DNA from 4 places in the Bacillus mojavensis genome. Region 1 is predicted to be linked to each of the others. Evidence: predicted binding sites of a transcription regulator. Region 1 holds the regulator's gene; each other region holds the start of a gene.
The links. Region 1 encodes LexA, which represses DNA repair genes until DNA is damaged. Its sites were predicted from a motif close to CGAACATATGTTCG; they were not measured.

Region 1 (3,202 bases):
CAATCTTTTGAAACAGGCTGAGTAAAAATTTGAAGAATTATACGCTTTTACTAAAAAAACGTCTTTATCACAATGTCTGTATTGCATTATTGAAAGTCCCATATTTAAGTTTTTTAATCGGCTATCTATAAATACTGAGGAGGAGACACAGTGGAGATCAAAGGGATCAATCACTTGTTATTTTCTGTTTCTGATTTACTGACATCCATCGAGTTTTATCAAAATGTCTTTGATGCTAAATTGTTGGTCAAAGGAAGGAGCACTGCATATTTTGATTTAAACGGCATATGGCTGGCTCTCAACGAAGAGCGTGACATTCCCAGAAATGACATTAAGGCTTCTTATACCCATATCGCTTTTACAATTGAAGAAAGTAAGTTTGAAGAAATGTCCGCAAAATTAAAAAATCTTCAAGTTACTATTTTGCCTGGGAGAGAACGAGATGAACGTGATCGAAAATCAATTTATTTCACCGATCCTGACGGCCATAAATTTGAATTCCATACAGGAACTCTTCAAGGCAGACTTCAATATTATAAGCAAGCTAAAACCCATATGGATTTTTATGATTGAAAAAGTGCGGGAAACTGAGCAACAGAGGATATACATATTTATCTTTTGGGGGTAATATATGGTAAAGGAGGGGGATTGCATTTGAGAAATAAAATCTTGCTGATGACAGCTGTTTTGCTATGTGTTTTTGGAACCGGGACGATTCATGCAGCAACTTTACAATATGAATATAAAACCGATTTCATTCTTAATGATGAAACAAAAGCGCTTTATGTAGAAAACATTGGTGATATACCGGCAATTGACTATTTTTTAGGGTACCAGTTTACGATACGAGGAGTGAATACTTGTTCAGTTGACATTAAGCTTCAGCGAATGGGACTTACAGGTAATTACACTACGTTAAGCGCCAAACAATTCATCGGTAATTGGTTTGATTTTAGCGCTCAAGATAAGGTTTCCATTGAACCGTATCATCGGTATCGAATAGTAGCTGAAGAACATTCCCCAAACTGTGGAAGTGTTCATGTAAAAGGGCGCTATGGTGTAGAATATTTTACTTTTGATTGATGCTCACATTTATTGAAAAGCAGTGAGCTTTTTTTGTGGAATAAATTAACTAAATAAACTATGTACTAAATATTCAATATATTTCTTTTTGATCTCGCTCATGATAAAAGAGCAGAGTATAACTAATCTTTTCACGTCCAAGATCGAAACATTTATAAGATAGGAACGACTACATTTTTAAACAATATTTTTTAAAGAAAAAGTTTCGTTAAGGAAAGAAAATTTCTTGACTTCAACAATTAAATGATGGATAATTATGGTGTAAACATGATGTTCTTTTTCCTCCTATTCAGGTTCGCACCTAAGCCAGGGCGAACCTGCTTTTTTTTAAAACAAAACCCCCACTCCGTAAAGGGAGAGGGGGTTTATTCTTTGTAACTGATAGTTTGATAGTTTAATGGACAGTTCTGAACACACCAATTACTTTTCCTAATATGCTGACATTCTGCAGTATAATCGGAGCCATGGTTGGATTTTCAGGCTGTAGGCGAATGTGTGTATCCTCTTTATAGAAACGTTTTACAGTAGCTTCATCATCTTCTGTCATCGCCACTACGATTTCACCGTTATTCGCCGTGTTTTGCTGTTTTACAATAACATAGTCCTTATCAAGTATACCTGCGTCAATCATACTGTCTCCCATAATCTCCAGCATAAACACATGCTCATCCGGAGGAACCATACGGTCAGGAAGCGGGAAGTATTCTTCAATGTTTTCAACCGCTGTAATAGGTGATCCGGCCGTTACTTTTCCGATTACCGGTACATTAACGACTTGGCTCTTTGGAATCTCTACTTCTTCATCCAGAATTTCTATCGCTCTTGGTTTTGTCGGATCGCGTCTAATCAGTCCTTTTGTTTCCAAACGGGCCAAATGGCCGTGGACAGTTGAACTGGACGCAAGGCCGACAGCCTCTCCGATCTCTCTAACGGAAGGCGGATATCCTTTTGATTTAACCTCTGCTTTAATAAAACGGAGGATATCAAGTTGCCTTTTTGAAAGCTTCGTCATTTTTTGCACCTCTAAACGTCGATTTTAAGTAGATTATAGCATGATTTTCCTGACAGTACAAACATAGGTTCGAAAAAACAATTGACAGAAACGTTTGTTCGTATATACTGAAATTATAAAAATGCGAACAAACATTCTTGTTGGAGGTTGTTATCATGAGTAAAGAATCTATTATTTTTGTCGGCCTGTTCACTGTGATTCTAAGCGTGGTTATCCTTCTGTTGTCATATACAAGCAGCGACCAGGAGCTTAACCAGTATGTTAAAATAAAAGTTCAGCAGGGGGATACGCTGTGGTCGCTTGCCGACCAGGTGGCTGACTCAAAAAAGATAAATAAAAGTGATTTTATTGAATGGGTAGCTGAAAAAAATAATCTTCAGCCGTCTGAACTTCAGCCGGGAGATGAATTGGTGATTCCATTAAAAAAGGAACATCCGGCTGCATACGAACTGGCTACTGTTAAATAGAGAGGAAAGGTAGAAAGGTGAAAGCACTCATTTATGCCCGCGTAAGCACAAATAAAGAACAGCAAGAAACCTCATTAAAGCGGCAGGAGGAGGAGCTTACGGCCATTGCGGCTGAGAACGGCATAGAAGTCGTCAAAGTGATTTCTGAAAAAGCCAGCGGATATGAAATGGACCGGGATGGTGTATTTGATTTGCTTGATCATATCAAGAACTCAAATATTGATGTGATTTTAGTTCAGGATGAAACAAGACTCGGCCGGGGAAACGCGAAAATTGCACTTCTTCATTGTATTTACAGGGAAGGAGTGAAAGTATTTACGACCGCTCACAGAGGTGAACTTGAGTTATCGGAGGCTGACTCTATGGTGCTGGAAATCGTCAGTATTGTGGAGGAATACCAGAGAAAAATTCACAACATGAAAATTAAACGCGGAATGAAACGCGCAGTAAAAAATGGTTTTAAGCCTCAAAAGAACCTGAAAAACCAGCATGAAAACAGCGGAAAAGATAGAATAGAAGTTCCGATCTCGGAGATTGTCCGGTTGAGAGCAAATAAACTGACGTTTGCTGAAATCGCGGCTACGTTGAGAGGTTTTGGCTATGATGTGTCAAAGGCGACAGTCCATCGGCGTTTTCAAGA
Region 2 (3,202 bases), 1.2 Mb from region 1:
AACTAAGAAGGTTTGCGTAAACGTCGAGATCGGAAAATCTACATTGTATACAAGGATGCCCAGTATAGATTGACTGATCAGATAAGAGAAACCGACAACTACAATCGGGATAAAAGGCGTCACAACAGATCGGAACACGATCAGCAGTAAACCGATGATCAAGCAGACTGTGATCACTTCCGTTTTCTTGAGCCCTTCTTCTGAGCTATGAGCGAAATCCTGATTGATGAGAGAGGCTCCCGTAATATATGCAGTCAAATCATTAGGAACGATTTTATAGATGTCATCCGCGATTTTTTCCGCTTTTTTATCAGAACCTGTAATCGTGACAGGAATGAGAATCGTTTTCTTGCCTTTTGAAATCAATTGGTCTTTGACTTCTTTTTCTGCTGTTAGAGGAGACGTTACTTCTTCTACACCGTCGATCTTTTTGACTTTATCAATCATTGTCTCGAGCTGATCCTCTGTTTCTTTCTTCAAAGCGTGGTCTAATGTAAAGACGATACTGAGCGAATTATTGTCTTCTCCCGCTTGTTTTAAAATGGCATTTGCTCTTTCTGAAACCGCATCAGCAGGAAGCTGGGCCTGCCCCTTTTGATTGGCCAGCTCCGTTAAGTTCGGAGAAAACAAACTCAATACGACGGTAAGTGCTAATATAACTGCTGCAATGGCCCACTTGAATTTGATGATTGCTCTCATTCTGCAGAATCTCCTCCTTTAAATTTGCTTTTTAGAATAGTGAATATCTCTATGATAGAATTTAAGTGTTTCTCATCTATATCATCAATCAGCTCTTTGAGAGCATTAAAAATGGCTGAATCTAATTCTTCCAGTATGCTTTCACCGCTGGCTGTGATGTTAATAAGCTTAGAGCGCTTATCACTTTTTGCCGGACAGTCATCCCATTCAACCAATCCCTTATCGATCAGCTTTTTCAGCCTGTTCGAAATCGCGCTTTTATGTACATTTTGATACATGGCCAGGCTGCCGGGAGACGTTGGGCCCTTAACTTTTAAAATTTTTAACAGGTCCGCCTGTTCCCTTGAGATATGCTTGAAGACATCCTGATTGATTTCACGATGCACAAACTCTGTCCCTTCAAGTAATACTTCTACAAACAGGTTTATCGCCTGACATAGCTTTTGTTCATTCAACATCTGCCCCTCCTCACTATAGTTTACCCCTCTAAACTTTATGCTCAATGTCAATTAGTTTATTCCCCTAAACTATGTCTGTCAACATATTTTATTCACGAACACGACAACAAGAACACTCGTTCGTGTATAATGGATTCTATAAATGCGAAAGGGGAAAAATTAACATGTCGGATTTTTCATTAAAATCGTATGAATATAACGTCTGGGCCAATCAGCAAATATTCAACCGATTAAAAGAGCTTCCAAAAGAGGTGTACCACCAAGACATTCAAAGCGTGTTTCCATCGATATCGCATGTGTTGTCTCATGTTTATCTTTCTGATCTCGGCTGGATGGAAGTGTTTTCCGGCCAAAGCATGACCGATGCTTTGGCGTTAGCTGAACAACTTAAAGAACAGACAGAAGCAAAAGAAATGGAGGAAATGGAAGCCCAGTTTCTGACATTATCGGAGCGCTATACATTATTTTTGCAGCAAAAAGAACAGCTCAATAAGCCCCTCCAAATTATAAATCCCTCAGGCGGAATCATGAAAACGACTGTTTCTGAGCTGGTTCCCCACGTTGTGAATCACGGGACATACCACCGCGGCAACATAACAGCGATGCTGCATCAGATAGGGTACGCATCTGCTCCGACTGATTATGGGCTTTATCTGTATATGAAAAAAGCATAAAATGGCGTAAACAAAAGCGGCTCCCACAATTGAGCCGCTTTTTTCGTATCATGTGAAGCATCGATAAACCTTAAAATTTCCTTCCATATTTCCTGTATAGTAAAAAAGATCGAAATTTTAGTGTTATAATAATCATTAAAAATATATTGCTGACTCAATAAACAATTTTCAATGGAGGAACACACAAAGTGACAGACGACATGACGAAAGACAATATAAATCAGCAAAAATTGGAAAGAGGCCTGAAAAACAGGCACATCCAGCTCATCGCCATCGGCGGGGCCATTGGAACGGGCTTATTTCTCGGCTCAGGAAAATCCATTCATTTTGCCGGACCGTCGATTCTATTTGCTTACATGATCACAGGGATCATTTGCTTTTTGATTATGAGATCTCTGGGTGAACTGCTGCTATCAAATTTGAACTATCACTCTTTTGTTGATTTTGTACAAGACTATTTAGGCGATATGGCAGCCTTTATCACCGGCTGGACTTATTGGTTCTGCTGGATTTCGATTGCAATGGCTGATCTGACAGCCGTCGGGCTCTACACTCAATATTGGCTCCCTGGTGTGCCGCAATGGGTGCCCGGCTTAATCGCTCTGATTATTTTACTGATTATGAACTTGGCAACCGTCAAGCTTTTTGGAGAATTAGAATTTTGGTTTGCTTTAATTAAAGTCATTGCCATTTTGGCGCTGATCGTCATTGGCCTTGTCATGATCTTTAAAGGTTTTTCCACAAGCTCAGGCGTCTCCAGTTTCACAAATCTCTGGAGCCACGGAGGTATGTTTCCAAATGGCATGCACGGGTTTATCCTGTCGTTCCAGATGGTTGTGTTTGCCTTTGTCGGTATTGAACTCGTCGGGCTTACAGCGGGTGAAACAGAAAACCCTGAAAAAGTCATCCCTAAGGCGATCAACAATATCCCTGTAAGGGTGCTGCTTTTCTATATTGGGGCGCTTCTTGTGATTATGAGCATCTATCCATGGGATGTCATCAACCCTAGCGAAAGCCCATTCGTACAGGTCTTTGTTGCAGTCGGCATCGTCGGTGCGGCAAGCATTATCAACTTTGTTGTATTAACGTCAGCTGCCTCAGCCTGCAACAGTGCTGTATTTAGTACAAGCCGCATGGTCTATTCACTGGCGAAAGATAAGAATGCGCCGGAATCAATGGCAAAACTGACACCGCGCAAGGTACCGAGAAATGCATTGTTCTTTTCAGCTATTGTGATTTTAATCGGTGTCACATTGAACTACATCATGCCGGAAGGCGTATTTACCTTGATCACAAGTATTTCCACCGTATGTTTTATCTATATTTGGGGAATTACTGTTATCTGCCATATGAAATACCGTAAAACAAGAC
Region 3 (3,202 bases), 730 kb from region 1:
GCGACATAACGCCGAATCGATCTCTTAACGGCGCCGTCAAAAGCCCTACTCTTGTCGTGGCGCCGATCAATGTAAAAGGCGGAAGATCAAGACGGACTGAACGGGCAGAAGGCCCTTTTCCAATGACAATATCAAGACAAAAATCTTCCATTGCCGGATAAAGCACTTCTTCAATCGATCTGTGCAGCCTATGTATCTCATCGATAAATAATACATCCCCCGGCTCGAGCGCCGTTAATATCGCAGCCAAATCACCCGGTCTTTCAATCGCAGGGCCCGAAGTGGTCCGCAACTCCACTCCCATTTCGTTGGCAACGATGGAAGCAAGCGTCGTTTTTCCGAGCCCAGGCGGACCGTACAAAAGAACGTGATCAAGCGTTTCCTGTCTCATTTTTGCGGCATCTATAAAAACACGCAAATTCTCTTTTACCTTATGCTGCCCGATATATTGAACCAGGCGCTGAGGCCTCAGGCTTTGCTCTATCACTGATTCATGGTTGTCTGCTTCACTTGAGACGAGCCGTTCATCCATGAACATCACCTTACTTCAATAGTTTTTGTAATGCTTTTTTTACGTATTGGTCTGTTGTCAGACCAATATCCTCTTTTAAGTGAGGAAGTATCTTTTTGATTTCTTTTTCGGCATAACCGAGTACCCTGAGGGCCTCGATTGCTTCTTCAAGCGCCGTTTCTGCCGTTTGTTTATCAAGTCTTTCTTCATGATTGAACAGGTTCTCAATCATTTCAGGCACGACGTCAGCCAGCTTTCCTTTTAAATCAAGGATAATCTGGCGCGCAGTTTTTTTGCCGACGCCTGGGAACTTGACTAAAAAGGCTTCATCTTCATTTTCAATTGCTTGAATGACCGCTCCCGGGTCACCTGAGCCCAGAATGGCGAGTGCCCCTTTTGGACCGATACCGGTCACATTTAACAGCTTTGTAAAGAGCGCTTTTTCCTCCCTTGTTGAAAAGCCGTATAGTAAAAACGCATCCTCTCTTACATGATGGTACGTAAAAATGGTTTCTTGACTTCTCTCCTTATATATAAACGGATTTGGCGTAAAAATCTGATAGCCGATGCCGCCGTTTTCTATCACAATATATTGGGGAGAAACATAATCAATCGTCCCTTTAACAAATTCGATCACGAACATTCACCTCTTTGACTGTTCTTCATTGTACCATAAAAACAGCCAAAGGCTTAATGAAAAGTTAACATATGTTCGCTTGTCTTTCATTGTTCCACGAAAAAAAAGACATGAGCACATGTCTTCAATCAGCAGTGGTCACCCGCTGTACGTCTTGATATGTTCTATGACATCTTGAAACTCCGCTTTCGTCCGAAACGGAATGCCTTTTTCGAGATTTTTTTGCATATGGCTCTCCAGTCTTTCTAAGTCAATTTGAAAAAAAGATTGAATGGGTTCAGCATCCGACTCCGGCCGTCCATGAAAGGTGGAAATCACTCCGCTGTCAGAAACGCCGATATACCCATTCACCTTGCTGAGCGGAGAAATATCGTCCACCTGCTTCCGAAATAGAACGTACCCATTTTTATGTTCGACCAGCGTCCATCCCGCATAATCCGCCCAAAAGTCATCCATGGAGAGCACCTTTTCACGCTTATGCTCGATGCTGACCTCTCCATCCAAATACACTTTTTCAAGCTGCACATGTACCTGCAGCGGTTCATAGTGCTCCACTTCTGCCCCTAACGCGCTGGGAGCACCCATTACAAAAGCTGCGGCTGAGCAAAATAAACCCAGCAACAGATACGCAGTGCTAAACCGTTTCACCTTTTACACCTCTTTGCGCACGTTTACGACTAGTCTGACCAAAGAGGCTACTGCTTAACCGTTTTCTCAAAATTTGTTTGCACATTTTTCCTGACAAGCCGTTCTTCTGGATACATATCGGCGTTTCGTTCCGAAATCGTCAGAAACTGTGTCAGGAAAGCACTGAGAAAATATAATGCCGCAAAAATCCATATCACGCCGCCTGCGCCAAGCGGTCCGATAAAAAGGCTCACGATGCCGGGAGCAATAAAGGCGCATAGACCCGACCCCAGATTTAACACGGACATGGCAGCACCTTTGTTATCAGGCGCAAGCGTCGGCAAAAGCGCGCTTAACGGAACATATCCGGCCAGTGCCGCACCGTAGCAGCAGGCAATGATCATCAGCACCCAGTACTGATGGCCGATCAATTGCGGCGTGTAATAAAGCGCCAGTGTAAAAATACCGCAGCCGACACCGCCGAACCACATGACTGTATTTCGCCAGCCCAGTTTGTCTCCGACTGCGCCGAAAATGATGTTAAATACAATGTTGACAAAAAACAGCGTTCCCCAAATTTGCAGCCACTCTGAAACAGAATAGCCGTAACGCGCTAAATATGTCGGAAGAAATATCGCAAATCCGAATTGTCCGAGAGCATTAATTGTCTTGACCACGCCGCCGATGCCGACTTTAGGATTTTCAAACATAATTGTAAATGCCTTCGACAGCTCTTTCCACTTCGGCTGATCTTGTTTCTGTACAGGCATAAATTTATCTTTATTAAAAAACAATGCGAGAACTCCACCTGCTGCCACAAATAAGAGAGCGCTCCAAAGCGTATTGATTTCTCCAATCGCCGGAACCGCATAGCTTGAATAAAACGGCCCAAGCACGTTTAGGCCGCACGTGAACATAAACCAAAACCATCCGACGGCTTTACCAAGGATTTGCTGAGAGGTGCTGTATGATACCCATACTAGAAACGAGTATGCAAACAGCGGGTATCCCAAGCCCCTAAGCGCGTAGCTGCCCAAGAGAGCCGGATAGTACATATGAGGAATCGCCCAGCCGATAAAAGCAACTGAACCGAGGATAAAAGCTAGTAAACCGACCGTCATCGTTTTCCTTGGCCCCCAAGTCTGGACAAAGGTTCCTGATAGCCAAGCCGAAATCGTGACCGCAATGCCATACACCGTAAATAGAGAAGCAGATTGCTGCATACTGAGACCGTGATCAACAAGAAAAGGAGACAGCCATCCTTGCTCAAGTCCGTCTCCAACCATAAAGATGACCACACCAATATAACCCCAAATCATGTGAGAAGGAATCCCAATTTTGTTCAGAGCATTTCCTTTAGCATGTGCTGTATTCATGATTTCCACCGCCTACTTTTTCTAAAGTATCAATGGAATGTATATACCCAA
Region 4 (3,202 bases), 420 kb from region 1:
GTTTGCTATTTTTCATACCTAGTTCTCCCCCTCCAGCCGCCGGGAGGGAGAACATTTACAGAAAAATATCAAGCACCTGATCAAGTCTTAGCTTACAGAGCTTGCCGGCGTCTCCTTTGATCCACACTGTCTTTTCAAACTCCTCATAGCGGCAGATTTTCCCGCTGCAGGTGACAATTTCGCCATCCTGAAAGCAGCTGACAGTGATATCCTGAGCAAATTCCATCGCAGTGCAAAGCGTTTGGTTCATCTCCTCCAGCTTATCCGAATCAAGGATCGGCTTTTGCGGCTTCTGTTTATGGCGTTTTCTCTCAAGCAGGCTTTGTTTATGTTCAGGCAGAAACATCCGGCTTCCTTCCCACAGCAGATTGCCTCTTTGTAAATGCTCATTCATTTATAATGCCCTCCTATTTTAGCCGCGCGTTCAAACGCCTGGCCTGCAGCTGTCAGTGAGGCCGCCCTGATGATCGCCGTGTCGCCGAACCGGCTTTTAATCCCGTCCATCACATAGCCGAGGCTCATCTTCTTTGCATAATCCTGAAATAAATTGAGCTGCCATACTTCATCAGATGAAAGCTGAGAGAGGTTAATCCCGAGGCGGCGGACAGGCTTCCCGTCCCAAAACTTGAGAAACAGTCTGCATACGGCCTGGTACACATCCTGCGTAGAATTGGTCGGTTCTGCCAGCTTCACTTGCCGGTTGAAGCCGGTCGGCAAATCAAAGTCAGCCCCCCTGCAGCTCACCGAAACCGTCTGCCCCATCATCCCGGCGTTTCGGCTTCGCCTGCATACCTCTTCACTTAGCTCCAGCAGAACGACTTTTATTTCTTTGTCAAAGTGTTCATAGTCTCTCGGGAGTGTCATTCCGTGGCCAATTGCTTTTTGTCCGTCCAGCGATGCCGTTGACACAGGAGAATAGTCGATTCCGTTCGCCGTCATCCACAGCACGTGTCCGTTAATGCCCCATTTCTTTTTTAAAAGCTCGAGTGGAAAAACCGCAAGCCCGCCGATCGTGCTAATGCCCATTCGATTTAAATGATGTTGCATCCGGCTTCCAACGCCAAACATACTCCCTACCGGAAGCGGCCACATCTCGGTTTTCATATTTTCTTTCGTTAATGTAAAAATACCGTTCTTATTCTTTTTGGCAAAATTGTCACACGCGATCTTGGCGAGCGCTTTATTAGGGCCGATTCCGACCCGGGCATAAATGCCGACCTCCCGCATGATTCTGTCTTGAATGCTTTTGGCAATTTCCTCGGGCGCCCCAAACAGCTTCTGGCTGCCTGTGATATCCATGAATTGCTCGTCAATGGAATAGGGCTCCACAAGATCTGTATATTCCTCTAAAATGGCGGTGATTTGCAGTGATACATCAATATACCGCTGCATCCGAGGCCGAAGCACAATCGCTTCAGGGCATTTTTCCTGCGCTTCCCACAGGCGTGAGGCATTGGCTACCCCTTTTTGTTTCGCCAGCGGGCATGCAGCCAATACAACTCCGCCCCTCCTTTCCGGATCACCCGAAACAATCACCGGCTGATTTTTCAAATGTGGATTTTCCGCTTTCTCTACAGATGCATAAAACGATTGCATGTCAACGAGAAAAATCACTTTTTCTTTCATCATACACACCTCTAAAAAGAACTTATGTTCGCTTCTGCTATTATATGCGAAAATACGTTCGGTTTATACTGGTAAATGATTCTTGTCTGACAGAAAATATGATGCAAGGGTTTGAGAGAAGGAAAACATTTAGTAGAATGAAAGCGAACCATAAAGATAGGAGAATCAAAATGGAGAAATTTGTCGAAAAAATGTTGGGACAGGCATTGCGCCAATACGGCCGAAATGTTGCCATTGATCCGTTAAGCCCGTATGAAAAACAAAGCCTGAAAGCTGCCTTAGAGGAAAGACAAAATGAAGATCCAGACGAGGACCTGCATGCGCATATAGAGGATATCATTTATGACTACGTCACAAACCAAGGGCTGTTTTCTTAGTGTCATGCACCTTCATTGTTGGAGAATTTTCGTATATTTGTTTTAGTATGGCCAGAAGGGACGCGGCTGATATCAAGGGGAAGCGCCCCTTCTCATATACGGACGCTCAAGCCCATCAGCATAAACTTTTATCTGATGCCCGGTCTCCCTCAGCATTTCAGGAATCCTGCCGATATGAGCAACAGTCTGATGATTCAACGTCTTTAAACGAAATCCGATTGATCTCCCGCATTCCTCATGCCTTTAAACTGGACAGGCGTTTCTGCTCAATGAGAATTACACTTTCATGGTCAGATATAAGCGCCAGACAAAAAAATCCGAGTACTTCAACCTCCACTTCAACGGCTAAACGCCATCATCAACGTGAAACTTGAACCATCAAAAACAAAGGTCATCCTGCGCGCACATAACAAACCCATATAAACCGGTAAGTAAAAATATTTAATCCTCCGTTGGATAAGGAAATTTTTTCATGTATGATAGAAAAAGATCTTACTAACAGGAGAGAACAATAAACATGAAGACATGGAAAGATATCCACCCAATCAGCTGGACAATTATTATCGGAACCATTTTCGGCAGAATGGCAACATCGATGAGCATTCCGTTTTTAGCGATTTATTTAACAGCTGTCCAAGGCGCATCAGCATCCTATGCGGGGCTTGTCATTGCGGCGAGCTCATCAGTCGGCATCATTGCAAGCTTTTATGGCGGATTTATCTCGGACAAATTCGGCAGAAAGAACATGATGCTTGTATCCATTTTCGGCTGGATGCTGGTGTTTGCAGGGTTTGCGGCCGCTTCTCACCTCTGGGTATTTTTTGTGGTAAATGCGTTAAACGGACTTTGTAAATCACTGTTTGAACCTGCATCAAAAGCTTTGCTGTCAGATATGACAGAAGAAAAAACAAGATTGCTGGTTTTTAATCTGCGGTATGCAGCCATTAATATCGGCGTTGTCTTCGGCCCTGTGCTCGGTCTGTACTTCGGTTCATCACAATCTACCACTCCTTTTTTGGTGCCTGCGGTGATTTATGGGATGTACGGTGTGATCCTTGCCATCCAATTTAAAAAGCATCCACCCGCGACATTAAAACAATCCAGAAATATGAACGTTCGGGAAGCGTTTATGGTAACGCAAAAGGATCGTCTTTTTACAGTTGCTCTTATCGGCATTACACTATCCATCTTCGGCTATT

Region 2: dinB (damage-inducible protein DinB) is a predicted target of LexA. The motif match lies at 1,267-1,280, and genes of this name have one in related genera.
Region 3: ruvA (Holliday junction branch migration protein RuvA) is a predicted target of LexA. The motif match lies at 1,213-1,226, and genes of this name have one in related genera.
Region 4: HC660_RS11770 (DNA polymerase IV) is a predicted target of LexA. The motif match lies at 1,674-1,687, and genes of this name have one in related genera.

The regions. Positions count from the first base shown of each region.
Region 1 covers NZ_CP051464.1:1,843,370-1,846,571, forward strand. Annotated here, with positions in the region: gene fosM (FosM family fosfomycin resistance protein) at 151-573, shown strand; gene HC660_RS09580 (hypothetical protein) at 655-1,083, shown strand; gene lexA (transcriptional repressor LexA) at 1,478-2,095, opposite strand; gene yneA (cell division suppressor protein YneA) at 2,251-2,562, shown strand; gene HC660_RS09595 (YneB family resolvase-like protein) at 2,580-3,202, shown strand, end outside.
Region 2 covers NZ_CP051464.1:604,313-607,514, reverse strand. Annotated here, with positions in the region: gene HC660_RS03170 (MMPL family transporter) at 1-699, opposite strand, end outside; gene HC660_RS03165 (MarR family transcriptional regulator) at 696-1,154, opposite strand; gene dinB (damage-inducible protein DinB) at 1,322-1,831, shown strand; gene HC660_RS03155 (amino acid permease) at 2,020-3,202, shown strand, end outside.
Region 3 covers NZ_CP051464.1:2,568,873-2,572,074, forward strand. Annotated here, with positions in the region: gene ruvB (Holliday junction branch migration DNA helicase RuvB) at 1-532, opposite strand, end outside; gene ruvA (Holliday junction branch migration protein RuvA) at 543-1,148, opposite strand; gene HC660_RS13480 (sporulation cell-cell signaling protein BofC) at 1,287-1,796, opposite strand; gene HC660_RS13485 (MFS transporter) at 1,844-3,151, opposite strand.
Region 4 covers NZ_CP051464.1:2,260,461-2,263,662, forward strand. Annotated here, with positions in the region: gene HC660_RS11765 (YolD-like family protein) at 56-394, opposite strand; gene HC660_RS11770 (DNA polymerase IV) at 391-1,629, opposite strand; gene HC660_RS11775 (YqzH family protein) at 1,797-2,003, shown strand; gene HC660_RS11780 (MDR family MFS transporter) at 2,521-3,202, shown strand, end outside.